DNA from 2 places in the Pseudomonas sp. 01L34 genome. Region 2 is predicted to be linked to the other one. Evidence: predicted binding sites of a transcription regulator. Region 2 holds the regulator's gene; the other holds the start of a gene.

Region 1 (8,559 bases), on a different contig from region 2:
CGGCGCCGGATTATCAAACAGATTCAAACGCTCACGAAGTTCGTGTGCCGGCAGCGGTTCCTTATCCGCCGGCAATGCGTTCGGATCGGCTGGCGGCGCATGCACTTCGCCCGGGCCACCCTGCCCTTGCGTCGGCGCTGGCGCCGGTTCGGCACCTTGTTCACCTTCGATGGCGCGCTGGGCTTTCTTGGTCAGCACCACGATGTCGATCCGGCGGTTGACCGGATTGAACGGGTTCTCTCTGTCGAACAGCGCCGACGAGGCATAACCGACGACTCGCGCGACCTGGGCATCCGGATAACTGCCGGCGACCAATGCACGACGAGCCGCGTTGGCGCGATTGGCCGAGAGTTCCCAGTTACCGAAATCGCCGGTGCCCGAGTACGGCTTGGCATCGGTGTGGCCGCTGATGCTGATCTTGTTCGGCACCGCTTTGATGGTGTCGGCCATGGCCAGCAGAATGTCTTCGAAGTACGGCTTCAGACGCGCACTGCCAGAGTCGAACATTGGGCGGTTTTCGGCGTCCATGATCTGGATGCGCAAACCGTCCTGGGTGATCTCGAAGAGGATCTGGTCCTTGAATTTCTGCAATTGCGGGTTTTCATTGACCTTGTTCTGCAACTCTTGCAGCAACAACTCCAGGCGTTCCTTCTCGACCTGCTCGGCCATGCCTTCAACCTGCTCGGCGTCGATGGTCACCTTGTCTGGCTGCGGCTGAGATTTCACCTCCGGGTTGAGGGTGTTCTCCGGCGCCAGGGTCGGCGTGCCGCCCAGGTCGATGATGTACGGTGTACCGCTTTCGGAAAACCCGACCGGGTCCTTGAAGTAACCGGCGATGGCGATCTTCTGTTCAGGCGTCGCGGTGGACAGCAGCCACAACACCAGGAAGAACGCCATCATCGCCGTCGCGAAGTCCGCGAAGGCGATTTTCCAGGCGCCCCCGTGATGCCCTCCGGCGATGCGCTTGACGCGCTTGATGATTATCGGCTGGTTATTTTCCATGACTTAACGACCGCGAACCGCTTGTTCCAGCTCAGCGAAGCTAGGACGGTGCGCCGGGTACAGAACCTTGCGACCGAACTCCACCGCCAGCGACGGCGGCATCCCGGAAGCCGAAGCCACCAGCGAAGCCTTGATGGCTTCGTAGGTGTTCAGTTCTTCCTTGGCATCGTGAGCCAGGGAGTGGGCCAGCGGACCAAAGAAACCGTAGGCCGCGAGAATACCGAAGAAGGTACCGACCAGTGCCGCACCCACGTGCAGACCGATGGACTTCTGGTCGCCTTCGCCCAGGGATGCCATGGTCACCACGATCCCCAATACCGCCGCGACGATACCGAAACCGGGCATGGCGTCGGCGATGCCGTTCACCGCGTGGGACGGGTGCTCGAGGTCTTCCTTGAGGCTGTAGAGTTCCATGTCGAACAGGCCTTCCAGCTCATGGGGGGCCATGTTGCCGGAGGACATGATGCGCAGGTAATCGCAGATGAACGCGGTCATGCGTTCGTCTTTGAGCACCGCCGGGTACTTGGCGAAGATCGGGCTCGCGGCGGCATCTTCGATGTCGCCTTCGATCGCCATCATGCCTTCGCGACGGCTCTTGTTGAGGATCTCGTAAATCAGCCCCAGCACTTCCAGGTAGAAAGTGTGGTTGAAACGCGAGCTGAACATGCCCAAGGACTTCTTGAGCACGTGCATTGTCATGTGGCCGGGGTTGGCCTGCAGGAAGGCGCCAAGGGCCGCGCCACCGATAATCATCACCTCGAAAGGCTGGATGAGAGCGGCAATCTTGCCGTGGGAAAGCACGTATCCGCCGAGCACGCTCGCGAATACGACGATGATGCCGATAATTTTAGCCATAGGTAGGAGAGCACTTACTGAGTCGGGTTCAAGGTCATATTCGGAAGTTAAAAAATCTCTTCTTCTACTTATCGGCAAAACTGCGCCAGACTATAGCCAGTTAAGGCGAAAAGCTAATTTGACCCGTTCAGGGCATAGGTAAAGCAGACGATGATCGCGTCCAGACATGGCTAACGAAACGAACGTCCCAACGCCAAAACCAACCACGCTTGAAAGCTGGGTCAAGCTTCTCGATGGCGTACGCCTGCCGGTTCCGCAAGCCAGCCACGACCGGGTCTGCAAAGCGATTCGCGATAACCGCAGCTCGCTGCGCGACATCGCCGACTTGATGCAGGAAAGCCCGGCCCTGGCCTTGAGCGTGATTCGCGAAGCCAACCGTCACACCCATGGCAGCATGACCGAGCCTGCTGAAAACCTTGAGGTGGCGATCAATCGCCTCGGTTTGAAACGCACCGAAGAACTGCTCGACCGCCTGCCCGCCGAACCCCAATTGCAAATCCCCGTCGCCCTGCGCCAGCTTCAACTAATCAGCCAGCACGCCACTCAACAGGCCAACGGCTTTTTCGCCAGTCGCCTGGCGCGACTGTGGCAGGACATCCACTGGGGCAGCCTGCTGTTTCTTTCGCCACTCTGGCCCATGGCGCTGACCCACCCGCAGTTGCTTGAAGAATGGGAGCTGCGGGTCATCCATAAAGGCGAGTCGGCACGCAAAGTCGAAAAGCAATTGTTCGGCGTGCGCCTGCTGGACATCTGTCTGGCACTGGTGGACGTCTGGCGCCTGCCGATCTGGGTACAGCAAGGTTATCGGCTGCTGCGCAGCGAACAACGTGAGCTGGTGAAAGTCCTGCGCATCGCGCGCGACAGCGATCACCCGTTGCGCCAACAGAACCGCCTGGATGACGACCCGACGTTGCGCCGCTGGCTCAATCAGCCTGCCAATACCGTGCTGCTGGCCAACGGTCTGGCGTTGGCGGCACAACAGGCCTGGGACAGCCCCCACTGCGAGCGCTGGCAGTACCTGACCAGTCTTTACCTGCAAATGCCGATGGATGAGGTGCAACAACAATTGCACCAGCAGGCCGCCAACAGCGCTCGTCAACACGCCATGCCGGACCTCTGGCACGCGGCCGAATCGCTGATCTGGCCACCGGGTGCGCACCGCGTGCATGCCGGTTTGTTGCCCGCACCGGCACCGACCACCGAAGACCTGGCGAAGTGGCGCAAGCAATGCGCCGAATTGCTGGTGGAGCCGAGCCGCTTTACCAATGCCATGCACTTGACCACATCGGCCCGGGACGCCCTGGTGGCGTGTGGCATGCGCCGGGTGATGATTCTGATGGCCAATCGCACGCACGCCAATTTGCGTGTGCACCAGACCGCCGGGCTGCCCAAGGAAGTGGCCGGCCTGAACCTGGTGGTCAGTCAGAGCACCGTGCTGCAACGCCTGCTCGCGCAACAGGCCCAGGTGCGCCTGACGCCGGCCAACAACGCACAATTCTCGGCCCTGCTGCCAGCCAGCCTGCGCTCACAGTTCAGCGGCGAACACCTGCTGCTGCGCTCACTGGTCAACAACGGCCGGGTGATCATGATCGTGGTAGCGGATCAGGGCGGCGGACCGTTCTCGGAAATCACCGTGCAAGCGTTCGGCAAAACCGCTCAATGCATCGAAAAGGCCCTGCACAGCTTTAGCCACCGCTAGGGCCTGTTATCAGTTATTTCCTGCCCCAAAATAACTGATAACAGGCCCTCATGACGCTGCGCTACAATCCTCCCCTTTGTGCTCTGGAGACCTCACATGTCTGACTTCTCTGGCTTGGCGCTGGTGATCGAACCGAGCGACCTGCTCCCGCGTCTCGACTCCCGCGAACTGATTCTGGTGGACCTGACCAGCAGCGCCCGCTATGCCGAAGGGCATATCCCCGGTGCACGCTTTGTCGATCCAAAACGCACTCAACTGGGTCAGGCGCCTGCGCCGGGCCTGTTGCCGACCCACGCCGCGCTTGAAGCATTGTTCGGCGAACTGGGGCACAACCCCGATGCAGTCTATGTCGTCTATGACGACGAAGGCGGCGGTTGGGCCGGGCGCTTTATCTGGCTGCTGGATGTCATCGGCCACAGCAAATATCACTATGTCGACGGCGGCCTGCCGGCCTGGCTGGCGGAAGGCTTGCCCATGTCGATCCAGATCCCGCCGGCAGTCGGCGGCCCGGTCGCCCTGACCCTGCACGACGAACCTGTCGCCACCCGCGAATACCTGCAAAGCCGCCTCGGCGCCGCTGACCTGGCGATCTGGGACGCACGCGGCCCGCTGGAATACTCCGGCGAGAAAGTGCTGGCGGCCAAGGGCGGGCACATTCCCGGCGCGGTCAATTTCGAGTGGACCGCTGGCATGGATCAGGCGCGCAACCTGCGTATCCGCACCGACATGCCGAAAATCCTGGAACAACTCGGCATTACCAAAGACAAAGAAGTCATTACCCACTGCCAGACACACCATCGTTCTGGCTTCACCTATCTGGTGGCCAAGGCGCTCGGTTATCCGCGGGTCAAAGGCTACGCCGGCTCCTGGGGCGAATGGGGCAACCACCCTGACACGCCCGTAGAGATTTAAGTTTTTCAAGGACAGTTAATGAATAAGCGTTTGTTTATCCTCAGCCAATACCTGCTGCCCCATCACTTGCTCTCGCGACTGGCCGGCTGCATTGCCGAATGCCGCGTGCGCTGGTTCAAGAATGCCTTTACTGCCTGGTTCGCCAAGCGTTATCAAGTGGACATGTCCCAGGCGCTGGTCGAAGACCTGACCGCTTACGAGCACTTCAATGCGTTCTTCACCCGCGCCTTGAAAGACGGCGCTCGCCCGCTGGATCAAACCCCGGGCGCGATCCTCAGCCCGGCCGACGGTGCCGTCAGCCAGCTCGGCCCGATCGAACACGGTCGCGTTTTCCAGGCCAAGGGCCACAGCTTCAGCGTGCTGGAACTGCTGGGTGGCGACGCAGCCAACGCAGCGCCCTTCATGGGCGGCGATTTCGCCACCATTTACCTGTCGCCGAAAGACTATCACCGTGTGCACATGCCGCTGGCCGGCACCCTGCGCGAGATGGTCTACATCCCCGGCCGCATCTTCTCGGTCAACCAGACCACCGCTGAAAACGTTCCGGAACTGTTCGCCCGCAACGAGCGTGTAGCGTGCATTTTCGACACTGAACGCGGCCCGATGGCCGTGGTACTGGTGGGCGCGATGATTGTGGCGTCGATCGAAACCGTTTGGGCTGGCTTGGTCACACCGCCAAAACGCGAGCTGAAAACCTTCCGCTACGACGAAGCGGCCCGTGCGCCGATTCACTTGGAAAAAGGTGCGGAACTGGGTCGTTTCAAGCTCGGTTCTACGGCGGTCGTGCTGTTCGGGCCGGATCAAGTGAAATGGGCTGAAGGGCTGGGCGCCCTTTCGCCAGTGCAGATGGGCCAGGGCATCGGCCTGCCAACCGCCTGATCCCTCGATCCGATCCCACGAACGCCTTTCGTGGGATCGGACATTTCCTCCCGCTGCGCCCCCTCCTCCAGCGTTCATAGCTGCTACAGTCAAAGTCATTCGTTGCCCATTTCACGGTCGGAGTTTGTCCACGGCATGAATGAGACCAATCCTGTCCTGCTGCTACGCGCACCGATCCCGACGCAGTCGCGCCTGTCTTTCTGCGAAGCCACGCCACGCGACCTCAAGCGCTGGATCGCCAACCTGCCCAAAGCCAACATCGGTGAAACCGCTCGCCAGTTGTATCAAGGCCTGAGCGAACTCAACCAGTTGCTCACACCCAGCGACAATCGCCTGCAATTGCTCGAATTGCTGCGGCCCGAGGTGTATTACGTCTGCAAGCACCTGGAGCGGCATTTCCTGCATCAGGCCATTGTGCTCGACGAGCGTTCGCGCAAAATCGCCAACCTTTGCCAGGCGCTGCAGAGCCACTTGGCGATCGGCTACAAGCAGATCGTCGTCCGCATCGCACCGCGCTTCAGTAAAGACCGTGCGCCGCTGCTGACCCAGTCATTGCAACGTGCCGTTCATTGCTTGAACGGTACTTTGATCCGCGCAACTGAGCTCTATTGCCCGGCGCCCGAAGGGCTGTGGCTGGAACTGCATCAGCTGTACCGGATCGGCTGCGAACATCAGCTGCAACATCAGAGCGTGCGCGATGAACTGGCCAGCCAGACGCAAAGCCTGAGTATCGAGCAGACCTACGTCGTCGCCCTCCTGCTGGGCGCTTCACGCTGCAATCAACTGCGCCAGAACCAGATCGCCCGGCTCGCCGAGGTGCTGGAACCCTGGAGCCAATGGATCAAACTGCAACCAGCCAAACCGGACAGCGGGCTGTTTGCCGTCGCCTCGGACCTCGACAGCGGCCCGCGTTATCGCACCAAGTTCCCGGCCGAACAACAGGAGCGCTTGTTGGGGATCGACCCGCAGCCCCTGGTCGCCGCCATCGAAACCCATCTGCAACAATCGGCCGACAAGGCATCGCCGCTGCCGGTTCCGATGGGCCTCAATCTGGATACGCTGCAACACCTGCATGCCGCCTGGGGGCAGGCCTCCGAGCGCGGCTTCCAGCGCACCGTCGGCCACGGCACGTTGACCCTGTGCGTGGGCATGAGCGCCCTGCACTTTTATCTCGGTGGCAAACGCCCGTTCAACGACATCCTGAAAAAACCCGGCGCCCGTCCCGCGCAGTTCTCGGCAACCGAGCCGACAGGACGCGCCAAGGACCAATGGAAACAGGCCTTCGACGCCGCCCCCCATGGCACGGCAGACACGCTGCTGCCCTACGAAGAGATCGAATATCCACACCTTCAGAAACATGACAACCACGAGGCGTCCGGCCAACAGCATTTCCCGACCTACGCGCTACCGGTGATCAATCACAGCCCTGGCGGTTATTGCCTGGCCTGGCCCGGCGCAGTGCCTGCCGAACTGCAGGCTGGCGAAATGGTCGGTATCGAGGATACGGCCGGTCAAGGCTGGAGCGTTGCCGTGGTGCGCTGGATCCGCCAGGTACGGGGCGGTGGCACGCAGATGGGTATCGAGCAGGTTGCGCCTTACGCCGAGCCCTGCGGCCTGCAACTGATTCGCTCCGACGACGAACACAGCCAGTACTTGCGCGGGCTGTTACTGCCCGCCATCAGCGCCATCGACCTGCCGGCCACCCTGCTCACCCCGCGCCTGCCGTTCCAGGAAGGGAATAAGGTGCTGATCAACACCAATGGCCAGGAACGCCCGGCCGAGCTGGAGCGACGGATGACGAGCACCAACAGCTTCAATCAGTTTGCCTACCGCTCCCTGGAGGTAGCCAGAAACGAAAACGCCGCGGAAGGCGGCGTGATCGGGGTAGCGCAAGAGTTTGATTCGTTGTGGAAGTCGCTATAACGGCGAGTCCCAGAGGGTGCCCCTATCGCGAGCAGGCTCGCGATGGGGCTCGCCCGGACGGTCGAAAACTCAGAGCTGCCCGTCGCGATCCCGGAAACCCAGCAGATACAGCACGCCATCCAGCCCAAGGGTGGAAATCGCCTGCTTCGCCGATTGTTTGACCAATGGTTTGGCGCGGAACGCTACGCCCAGCCCGGCAATCGCCAGCATCGGCAGGTCGTTGGCACCGTCACCGACGGCAATAGTCTGCTCCAGACGCAAACCTTCTTTATGCGCCAGCTCACGCAGCAAATCCGCCTTGCGCTGTGCATCGACAATCGGCTCGACCGCCACGCCGGTGACCTTGCCATCGACCACTTCCAGTTCGTTGGCGAACACATAGTCGATGCCCAGCTTGGCCTGCAGTTGCTTGGCGAAGTAGGTGAAGCCGCCCGACAGAATCGCGGTCTTGTAGCCCAGGCGCTTGAGTTCGGCGAACAGGGTTTCGGCGCCTTCGGTCAGGCGCAGGGAAGCACCGATGGAGTCCAGCACGCTGACGTCCAGCCCTTGCAGCAAGGCCAGGCGCTCCTTGAAGCTGGCGCGGAAGTCCAGCTCGCCGGCCATCGCCCGCTCAGTAATCGCGGACACCTGGTCGCCAACGCCGGCGGCCTTGGCCAGTTCGTCGATGACCTCGGCTTCAATCAGCGTCGAGTCCATGTCGAACACCGCCAGACGACGGTTACGGCGGAACAGCGAATCTTCCTGGAAGGCGATGTCGACGTTCAGCTCTTGCGCAACGCTGAGGAATTCAGCCCGCAGCGCTTGCGGGTCAGCCGCTTCGCCACGCACGGAAAACTCGATGCAACCCTTGCCCTTGTCGGCCGGGGTGTCCAGCGGCATGCGGCCGGACAGACGGTCGATATGGTCGATGTTCAGACCGTATTTGGCGGTGATCGAACTCACACGCTGCAATTGCTCGGCGGTCACTTTGCGGGTCAACAGGGTGACGATGTGGCGTTTCTTGCCCTGGTTGCCGACCCACTGCTGGTAATCCTCTTCGGACACCGGCGTGAAACGCACTTGTTGCTCAAGCTCATAGCCTTTGAACAGGATGTCTTTGAGCACCGAGTTGCCTTGCTCGGTGTCAGGAATTTCAACCAGGATGCCGAACGACAGGGTGTCGTGGATCACCGCCTGACCGATGTCGAGAATGTTCACACCACCCTGGGCCAGAACGCCGGTTATGGCCGCAGTCAGACCCGGACGGTCGACTCCCGTGATGTTTATCAGGACGATTTCGCGCAAGGCGC
Region 2 (8,559 bases):
TCAGGAAATTCCAGGCGGGCTGTATCTGGCGGTGGCTCAGGTATTGGCGTACGTCTATCAGATCCGCCAGTACCGCGCGGGCAAGGGTAAACGTCCGGATCCGTTGAAGGATGATTTGCCGATTCCGCCGGATCTGCGGCGCGATTCCTGATTGGGTCTACGGTTCTGAAATCAAAAAGATAGCCGCCTTCGACAGCGCCTACGGGCGCTGATGCCGCCTATTGGCTTTTTCATTGCCGGGCTCTTTCGCGATACTGTTTTCCTGTTTCTTCCTGTCGTCCTGTTGCTTGGGCGCAACCAGATCGAAGCCTTTGGCATCGTTGAATGACTTGACCGCTTTCTTGGGCATGATCGCTGCTCCGGCGCTTGGTATTACCAACGCTGATGATCACCATCCAATACCCATAAGGCCGTTTTGGCTACTATCAAAACTTACGGCTGTGCAGGTCTTTGGACGAATGGTGGGGCAGTGAACTTGAGCGATGTCATGTCCCGCCTCTGATCCACCTTGTTCGTAGCAGCTGCCGAGCTTGCGAGGCTGCGTTCGAGGACGCAGTCCTCGCAAAGGATTTGCGACTGCTGCGCAGCCGAACGCAGCCTCGCGCAGCTCGGCAGCTGCTACCCCGGGCTCAACAAATCTATCTATTTCCCTCCTTGGCAAAAGTTGGAAGGCTTCTTGCAATAGCCGCCCTGCGCCTGCTTCAGGCGTCAAAAGTTTGCTTTAAAGGAACGGGGAAAACCGGTGGATCGCTCTCAGTTAATCAACAGTGCCCGCACAAACGTCGCCGACCTCAGTCGGGGCAATCTGGGCGTGCCGCTGTTGCTGCTGGTCATGCTGGCCATGATGATGTTGCCGGTGCCGCCGTTCCTGCTGGACGTGTTTTTCACCTTCAACATTGCCTTGTCCATCGTCGTGTTGCTGGTCTGCGTGTACGCCTTGCGGCCGCTGGATTTTGCGGTGTTCCCGACCATTCTGCTGGTGGCGACATTGCTGCGACTGGCGCTGAACGTGGCCTCCACGCGGGTGGTGATGCTCCACGGTCAGGACGGCCATGCCGCCGCCGGTAAGGTGATCCAGGCCTTCGGTGAAGTGGTGATCGGCGGTAACTACGTGGTCGGTATCGTGGTCTTCGCGATTTTGATGATCATCAACTTCGTCGTGGTAACCAAGGGCGCCGGGCGGATTTCCGAGGTGAGCGCGCGTTTCACCCTCGACGCGATGCCCGGTAAACAGATGGCGATCGACGCCGACTTGAACGCCGGCCTGATCGATCAGAACCAGGCGAAACTGCGCCGGATGGAAGTCGCCCAGGAGGCCGAGTTCTACGGTTCCATGGACGGTGCCAGCAAATTCGTGCGCGGTGATGCCATCGCCGGTCTGCTGATTCTGTTCATCAACCTGATCGGCGGCATGGCGGTGGGTATCTTCCAGCACGGCATGAGCTTTGGTGATGCCGGCAAGGTTTATGCGCTGTTGACCATCGGTGACGGTTTGGTGGCGCAATTGCCATCACTGCTGTTGTCGACCGCTGCCGCGATCATGGTGACCCGTGCTTCCGGCTCAGAAGACATGGGTAAACAAATCAATCGTCAGATGTTCGCCTCGCCGAAAGCCTTGGCGGTGGCCGCAGGCTTGATGGCGGTGATGGGCCTGGTGCCCGGCATGCCACACGTCTCCTTTCTGTCCATGGCAGCCCTGGCGGCCGGTGGCGCTTACCTGTTCTGGAAGAAGCAGAACGCGGTCAAGGTTCAGGCCCTGCAAGAGGTCAAGCGTCAGCAGGAGTTGCTGCCGTCACCGGCCCGGGCTCAGGAAACCAAGGAGCTTGGCTGGGATGACGTGACGCCGATCGACATGATTGGCCTGGAAGTGGGCTACCGCCTGATTCCGCTGGTGGATCGCAACCAGGGTGGGCAGTTGCTGGCGCGGATCAAGGGGGTGCGTAAAAAGCTCTCCCAGGACCTGGGCTTCCTGATGCCGACTGTGCATATCCGTGACAACCTCGACCTGGCGCCTAGCGCCTATCGCCTGACTCTGATGGGCGTGATCCTGGCTGAAGCGGAGATTTACCCGGAGCGCGAACTGGCGATCAACCCGGGTCAGGTCTACGGCACGCTCAATGGCATCACCGCCAAAGATCCGGCTTTTGGCCTGGAAGCGGTGTGGATCGAAATCAGCCAGCGTGCCCAGGCGCAATCCCTCGGTTACACCGTGGTCGATGCCAGTACGGTGGTGGCGACCCACTTGAACCAGATTCTGTACAAGCACTCCAGCGAGCTGATCGGCCACGAAGAAGTCCAGCAACTCATGCAATTGCTGGCCAAAAGCTCACCGAAACTGGCCGAAGAACTGGTGCCGGGGGTGGTTTCGCTGTCGCAGCTGCTCAAAGTCTTGCAGGCGTTGCTGGCCGAACAGGTGCCGGTGCGGGACATCCGCAGCATCGCCGAAGCCATCGCGAACAACGCCGCCAAGAGTCAAGATACCGCCGCTTTGGTGGCCGCAGTGCGCGTCGGCGTATCCCGTGCAATCGTGCAAAGCATTGTAGGCACTGAGTCGGAGCTGCCTGTGATCACCTTGGAACCAAGGTTGGAACAAATATTGCTCAATAGTCTTCAGAAGGCAGGACAAGGCTCGGAAGAGGGTGTTCTGCTGGAGCCAAGCATGGCGGAAAAACTGCAACGCTCGTTGATCGATGCGGCGCAGCGTCAGGAAATGCAAGGTCAGCCGGTGATTCTGCTGGTGGCCGGTCCGGTTCGCGCGATGCTCTCGCGATTCGGTCGGCTGGCAGTGCCGGGTTTGCACGTGTTGGCTTACCAGGAAATTCCTGACAACAAGCAAGTGACCATCGTTGCGACAGTAGGGCCCAACGGCTGAGGTAGTGGTTTATGCAAGTTAAGCGTTTTTTCGCCGCCGATATGCGTCAGGCCATGAAACTGGTTCGTGATGAGCTGGGCGCTGATGCCGCCATCATTGGCAATCGCCGGATCGCCGGCGGTGTCGAGCTGACGGCTGCCCTGGATTACAAATTGTCGGCGCTGGCCCCGCGTGTTCCGAACATGGAACTCGAGGATGAGCTGCGCAAGACCCAGTCGCGGATCGTCACCGCCCAGGCCGAACTGAGCCTGCGCGGCGATGGCGAGAGCGACAAGACCACCAATCGCCAGTTGTTCGCCGGCCTGCCGTTGACCGCCGCCGAACCGCTGATCGAACCGGCGCTCGCCGAACCTCGGCGTCCGGCCCCCGCGCCTGCTGCGGCGACCGGTGTCGATCCGCGCGCATTCGATTCGATGCGTTTCGAGCTCAACAGCCTGCGTGAATTGATGGAAGTGCAGCTTGGCTCGCTGGCCTGGAATCAGCTGCAAGGCAGCCGTCCGGCCCAGGCCAACCTCTGGCGTCGCCTGCAACGCATCGGCCTGTCCGGCCCGTTGTCGCGCGATCTGCTGGCACTGATTACCGACATTGAAGAGCCTCGTCAGGCCTGGCGCATGTTGCTCGCGCACCTGGCGCGGATGATCGCTACCCCGGAAATCGAGCCGCTGGAAGAGGGTGGGGTGATTGCCATGGTCGGTCCGGCCGGCATGGGCAAGACCACCACACTGGCCAAGCTCGCGGCCCGTTACGTGCTCAAGTACGGCGCGCAGAACATCGCGCTGGTGAGCATGGACAGCTATCGCATTGGTGCCCAGGAACAGCTCAAGACGCTGGGCCGGATCCTTAACGTGTCGGTGACCCACGTCGATCCGGGTCAATCCCTGGTGCAGGCGCTGGAGCCCTTGCTGCGCAAACGCGTGGTGCTGATCGATACCGCCGGCCTTCAGGCCAGCGATCCGGCACTGCGGATGCAGCTCGAAAGCCTGGCCGGGCGCGGCATCAAATCAAAAAATTATCTGGTCCTGGCAACCACCAGCCAGAAACAGGTTCTAACTGCCGCTTATCACAGTTACAAACGCTGCGGCCTCGCCGGCTGCATCCTGACTAAACTGGATGAAACGGCAAGTCTGGGCGAGGTGTTGAGCCTGGCGATCAGTCATGAGTTGCCGGTGGCTTACCTGACCGATGGTCCACGGATTCCGGATGATCTGCATCTGCCACGTCGTCATCAGTTGGTCAGCCGCGCCGTTAGCGTACAAATGCAGGAAGAACCCAGCGAAGAAGCCATGGCTGACATGTTCGCTGATATTTACCACAGCCCGACCAAGCAGGTTGGCTGAGGTGTTAATGAACATTTTTTGTACCTACATCGATGGTCTGCCATGCATTGTTCCGATGGTGAACGCGCAGCCAGTAATGTGGCCTCCGTCTAAGTAAGACAAGGTAAAGAAATAACATGGGCAGCATGCATCCCGTACAGGTGATCGCGGTGACCGGCGGCAAAGGTGGCGTCGGGAAGACTAACGTGTCAGTGAACTTGTCCCTGGCTCTAGCTGAGCTCGGCCGGCGCGTCATGCTGCTGGATGCCGATCTGGGGCTGGCGAACGTCGACGTTCTGTTGGGACTGACACCCAAACGCACGCTGGCCGACGTGATCGAAGGCCGCTGTGAGCTGCGCGACGTGCTGTTGCAAGGGCCTGGCGGTATCCGCATCGTCCCGGCCGCCTCCGGCACCCAGAGCATGGTTCATCTGAGCCCGGCCCAGCATGCCGGCCTGATCCAGGCGTTCAGTGATATCGGCGACAACCTCGACGTATTGGTGATCGACACCGCTGCGGGCATTGGTGACTCGGTAGTCAGCTTCGTGCGCGCCGCGCAGGAAGTCTTGCTGGTGGTGTGCGACGAACCGACCTCGATCACCGACGCCTACGCGCTGATCAAACTGCTTAACCGCGACTACGGCATGAACCGCTTCCGCGTCCTGGCCAACATGGCGCAGAGCCCGCAGGAAGGCCGCAACCTGTTCGCCAAGTTGACCAAGGTCACGGATCGCTTCCTCGACGTCGCCTTACAATACGTCGGCGCAGTGCCTTACGACGAAAGCGTACGCAAGGCCGTGCAGAAGCAACGCGCGGTGTATGAAGCCTTTCCGCGTTCCAAGTGCGCCCTGGCGTTCAAGGCCATTGCGCAGAAAGTCGATACCTGGCCACTGCCGGCCAACCCTCGTGGACATCTGGAGTTTTTCGTCGAGCGCCTCGTGCAACAAACGGCAGGACCCGTGCTATGACAGCCAGCGGTTACAACCTCTACAAGCAGTCGGCACGTGACGCGCAGTACGAGCTGATCGAGCGTTACGCGCCACTGGTCAAACGCATTGCCTACCACTTGCTGGCGCGTCTGCCGGCCAGTGTCCAGGTCGAAGACCTGATCCAGGCCGGGATGATCGGCCTGCTTGAAGTATCAACCAAATACGACGCCAGCAAAGGCGCGAGTTTCGAGACGTACGCGGGCATTCGAATCCGCGGCGCGATGCTCGATGAAGTGCGCAAGGGGGACTGGGCGCCACGTTCGGTCCACCGCAATACCCGCATGGTCAGCGACGCGATTCGCTCGATTGAAGCTAAAACCGGCCGTGACGCTAAAGATCACGAAGTTGCGGCCGAACTCCAATTGAGTCTCGACGATTATTACGGGATTTTGAACGACACCCTGGGCAGCCGGTTATTCAGTTTCGACGATCTGTTGCAGGACGGCGAACACGAAGGGCTGCATGAGGATGGCGCGAGTGCTCATCTCGAGCCGTCACGCGATCTGGAAGATGAACGCTTCCAGGCGGCGCTGGCGGACGCGATTGCCAATTTGCCGGAGCGTGAGCGACTGGTGTTGGCGCTGTACTACGACGAAGAGTTGAATCTCAAGGAAATCGGTGAGGTCCTGGGGGTCAGCGAGTCGCGGGTCAGCCAGTTACACAGCCAGTGCGCGGCCCGTTTGCGGGGGCGTTTGGGGGAGTGGCGAGCGCGCTGAAGGCAGTGTGGGGACACTGCGAATGGAGCTGGTGTGGTGTTGAACCGTACCGGTCTCGATCTGTTGTGCTCCAGACAGTCATTGAGTGCTTTGCCGGATTGATTGAAATGGCGCGTCCAGGTGCTGGGCGCGTTTAAGACTGCTTGGAGGTCGAATTGGACAAGAACATGAAAATCCTCATCGTTGATGACTTCTCAACGATGCGGCGGATCATAAAAAACCTGTTGCGTGACCTTGGGTTCACCAACACCGCCGAAGCCGATGACGGGCTGACCGGGTTGCCGATGCTGCAAAGCGGTAACTTCGATTTTCTGGTTACCGACTGGAACATGCCCGGTATGACCGGCATCGACCTGCTTCGTGCGGTGCGCGCCGATGAAAGGCTCAAGCACCTGCCGGTGCTGATGGTGACCGCCGAAGCCAAGCGCGAGCAAATCATCGAAGCGGCCCAGGCCGGTGTTAACGGCTATGTGGTCAAACCCTTCACAGCCCAGGCGTTGAAAGAAAAAATCGAGAAGATTTTCGAACGCATCGGCTGATGTACTGCGCACGGGGGAGCTATGGAGCATAACGAATCTTCACAGGGCGATTTTGAGTCGACCCTGAAAAAACACGCGGTCGAACTGGTCGACAGCCTTGAAAAAGGCAAGTTTGGCGACGCTGTGCAACTGATCCATGAGCTCAACCAGACCCGTGACCGCGGCCTGTATCAGGAAGTGGGCAAGCTCACCCGCGAGCTGCATAGCGCGATCGTCAATTTCCAGATTGACCCGCACATGCCGCAAGCCGAGGAAGTGTCTCAGATCACGGATGCCACCGAGCGCCTGTCCTATGTGGTCAAGCTGACCGAGGCCGCGGCCAACCGCACCATGGACCTGGTGGAAAACGCCACGCCGCTGATCAACAGCCTGAGCGATGAAGCCCAGGCGCTGAGCACGGATTGGGGACGGTTCATGCGTCGCGAAGTCGGGGCTGAAGAGTTCCGCGAACTGGCCCGGCGGGTCGATGGTTTCCTGACACGCAGCAGTGAAGACAACCGCGTCGTGTCGAGCAACCTCAACGACATTCTGCTGGCCCAGGATTACCAGGACCTCACTGGTCAGGTGATCAAGCGTGTGACCCAATTGGTTACCGAAGTTGAAAGCAATCTGCTCAAGCTCGTGCTCATGGCCAGTCACGTAGACCGCTTTGCGGGTATCGAACACGACCGTGAGGCGATGCTTGCTGAAAAAGATCCACAAAAACATCTCTCTCAGGGTGAAGGTCCGCAGATTCATGCCGATAAAAGAGAAGACGTTGTGTCCGGTCAGGACGATGTGGACGATTTGTTATCCAGTCTTGGATTTTAGTTTTCTGGGTTTTTAGACCTGTAGGAGCACCCCCTTAATGAGCTTCGGCGCCGATGAAGAGATCCTTCAGGATTTCCTGGTTGAGGCCGGCGAGATTCTAGAGCAACTGTCCGAGCAGCTGGTCGAGCTGGAAAGCCGACCTGATGATGCGGACTTGCTCAATGCAATTTTTCGCGGTTTTCACACTGTAAAAGGGGGCGCCGGCTTCCTCCAGCTCAACGAGCTGGTGGAGTGCTGTCACATCGCCGAGAACGTGTTCGACATCCTGCGCAAGGGTGAGCGTCGCGTCGACTCGGAACTGATGGACGTGGTTCTCGAAGCGCTGGACGCGGTGAACAGCATGTTCAGCGAAGTCCGCGAACGCAGCCCGATCACGGCTGCCACGCCTGAATTACTCGCGGCGCTGGCCCGTCTGGCCGAGCCGCAAATGGAAGCTGCACCGGCGCCGGTCGCTGAAGTGGTTGAAGCACCGGTCGCCGAAAGCGAATCGGGCGACATTACCGATAACGAATTCGAACAACTGCTGGACTCGCTGAACGCCGTCAAGGCCCAGGCCGAGGCGCCCGTAGCGGCTGCGCAGCCTGTTTCGCAGCCTGCCGCCGATGCAGCCGCCAGTGACGAAATCACCGATGCCGAGTTCGAGTCGTTGCTCGATCAATTGCACGGCAAAGGCCAGTTCGCCGCCGATGCAGTAGCCGCTGCGCCTGCTGCGCCGGCTGCTCCGAAAGCCGCCGGCGACAGCTCCGACATCACCGACGACGAGTTCGAAGCACTGCTCGACCAGTTGCACGGCAAAGGCAACTTTGCGGTCGATGCGCTGGAATCGGCAATCGCTTCGGCGCCAGCCCCGGCTGCGCCAACCGCCGCTGCGGCCGGTAGCGATCTGATCTCCGATCATGAATTCGAATCGCTGCTCGACGAATTGCATGGCAAGGGCAAGTTCACTGAAGTGGGCACTGCGTCTGCTGTTGCTTCGGTAGCGACTCCGGTTGCCAAGGCACCAGCACCTGTGGCCAAGGCACCCGAGCCAAAAGCCCCCGAGCCCAAAGCAGAAGCACCGAAACCTGCTGCCGCCGCAGCGCCGGCTCCTGCTCGTGCCCCGGCCGCGCCGCCCGCGGAAAAGCCAACCAGCGAAGCCGAGACCACCGTGCGGGTCGACACCGCGCGTCTCGACGAAATCATGAACATGGTCGGCGAGCTGGTACTGGTTCGTAACCGCCTGGTTCGTCTGGGCCTCAACAGCGGCGACGAAGCCATGTCCAAGGCCGTGTCGAACCTCGACGTGGTCACGGCCGACCTGCAAACCGCGGTCATGAA

The links. The regulator FliA, encoded in region 2, starts transcription of late flagellar genes. The targets are predictions, from matches to a motif close to CTAAAGTTTNNNNNNNNNNNGCCGNTAA.
Region 1: motA (flagellar motor stator protein MotA) is a predicted target of FliA. The motif match lies at 1,926-1,953, and genes of this name have one in related genera.

The regions. Positions count from the first base shown of each region.
Region 1 is NZ_JBFTSX010000006.1:407,486-416,044, reverse strand. It holds gene motB (flagellar motor protein MotB) at 1-1,002, opposite strand, end outside; gene motA (flagellar motor stator protein MotA) at 1,006-1,857, opposite strand; gene AC1DQM_RS20840 (HDOD domain-containing protein) at 2,024-3,556, shown strand; gene rhdA (thiosulfate sulfurtransferase) at 3,653-4,468, shown strand; gene asd (archaetidylserine decarboxylase) at 4,487-5,347, shown strand; gene AC1DQM_RS20825 (molecular chaperone) at 5,483-7,270, shown strand; gene serB (phosphoserine phosphatase SerB) at 7,340-8,554, opposite strand.
Region 2 is NZ_JBFTSX010000004.1:695,214-703,772, reverse strand. It holds gene flhB (flagellar biosynthesis protein FlhB) at 1-151, shown strand, start outside; gene AC1DQM_RS15250 (hypothetical protein) at 200-349, opposite strand; gene flhA (flagellar biosynthesis protein FlhA) at 743-2,872, shown strand; gene flhF (flagellar biosynthesis GTPase FlhF) at 2,884-4,209, shown strand; gene fleN (flagellar synthesis regulator FleN) at 4,326-5,156, shown strand; gene fliA (RNA polymerase sigma factor FliA) at 5,153-5,893, shown strand; gene AC1DQM_RS15225 (chemotaxis response regulator CheY) at 6,061-6,432, shown strand; gene AC1DQM_RS15220 (protein phosphatase CheZ) at 6,454-7,242, shown strand; gene AC1DQM_RS15215 (chemotaxis protein CheA) at 7,280-8,559, shown strand, end outside.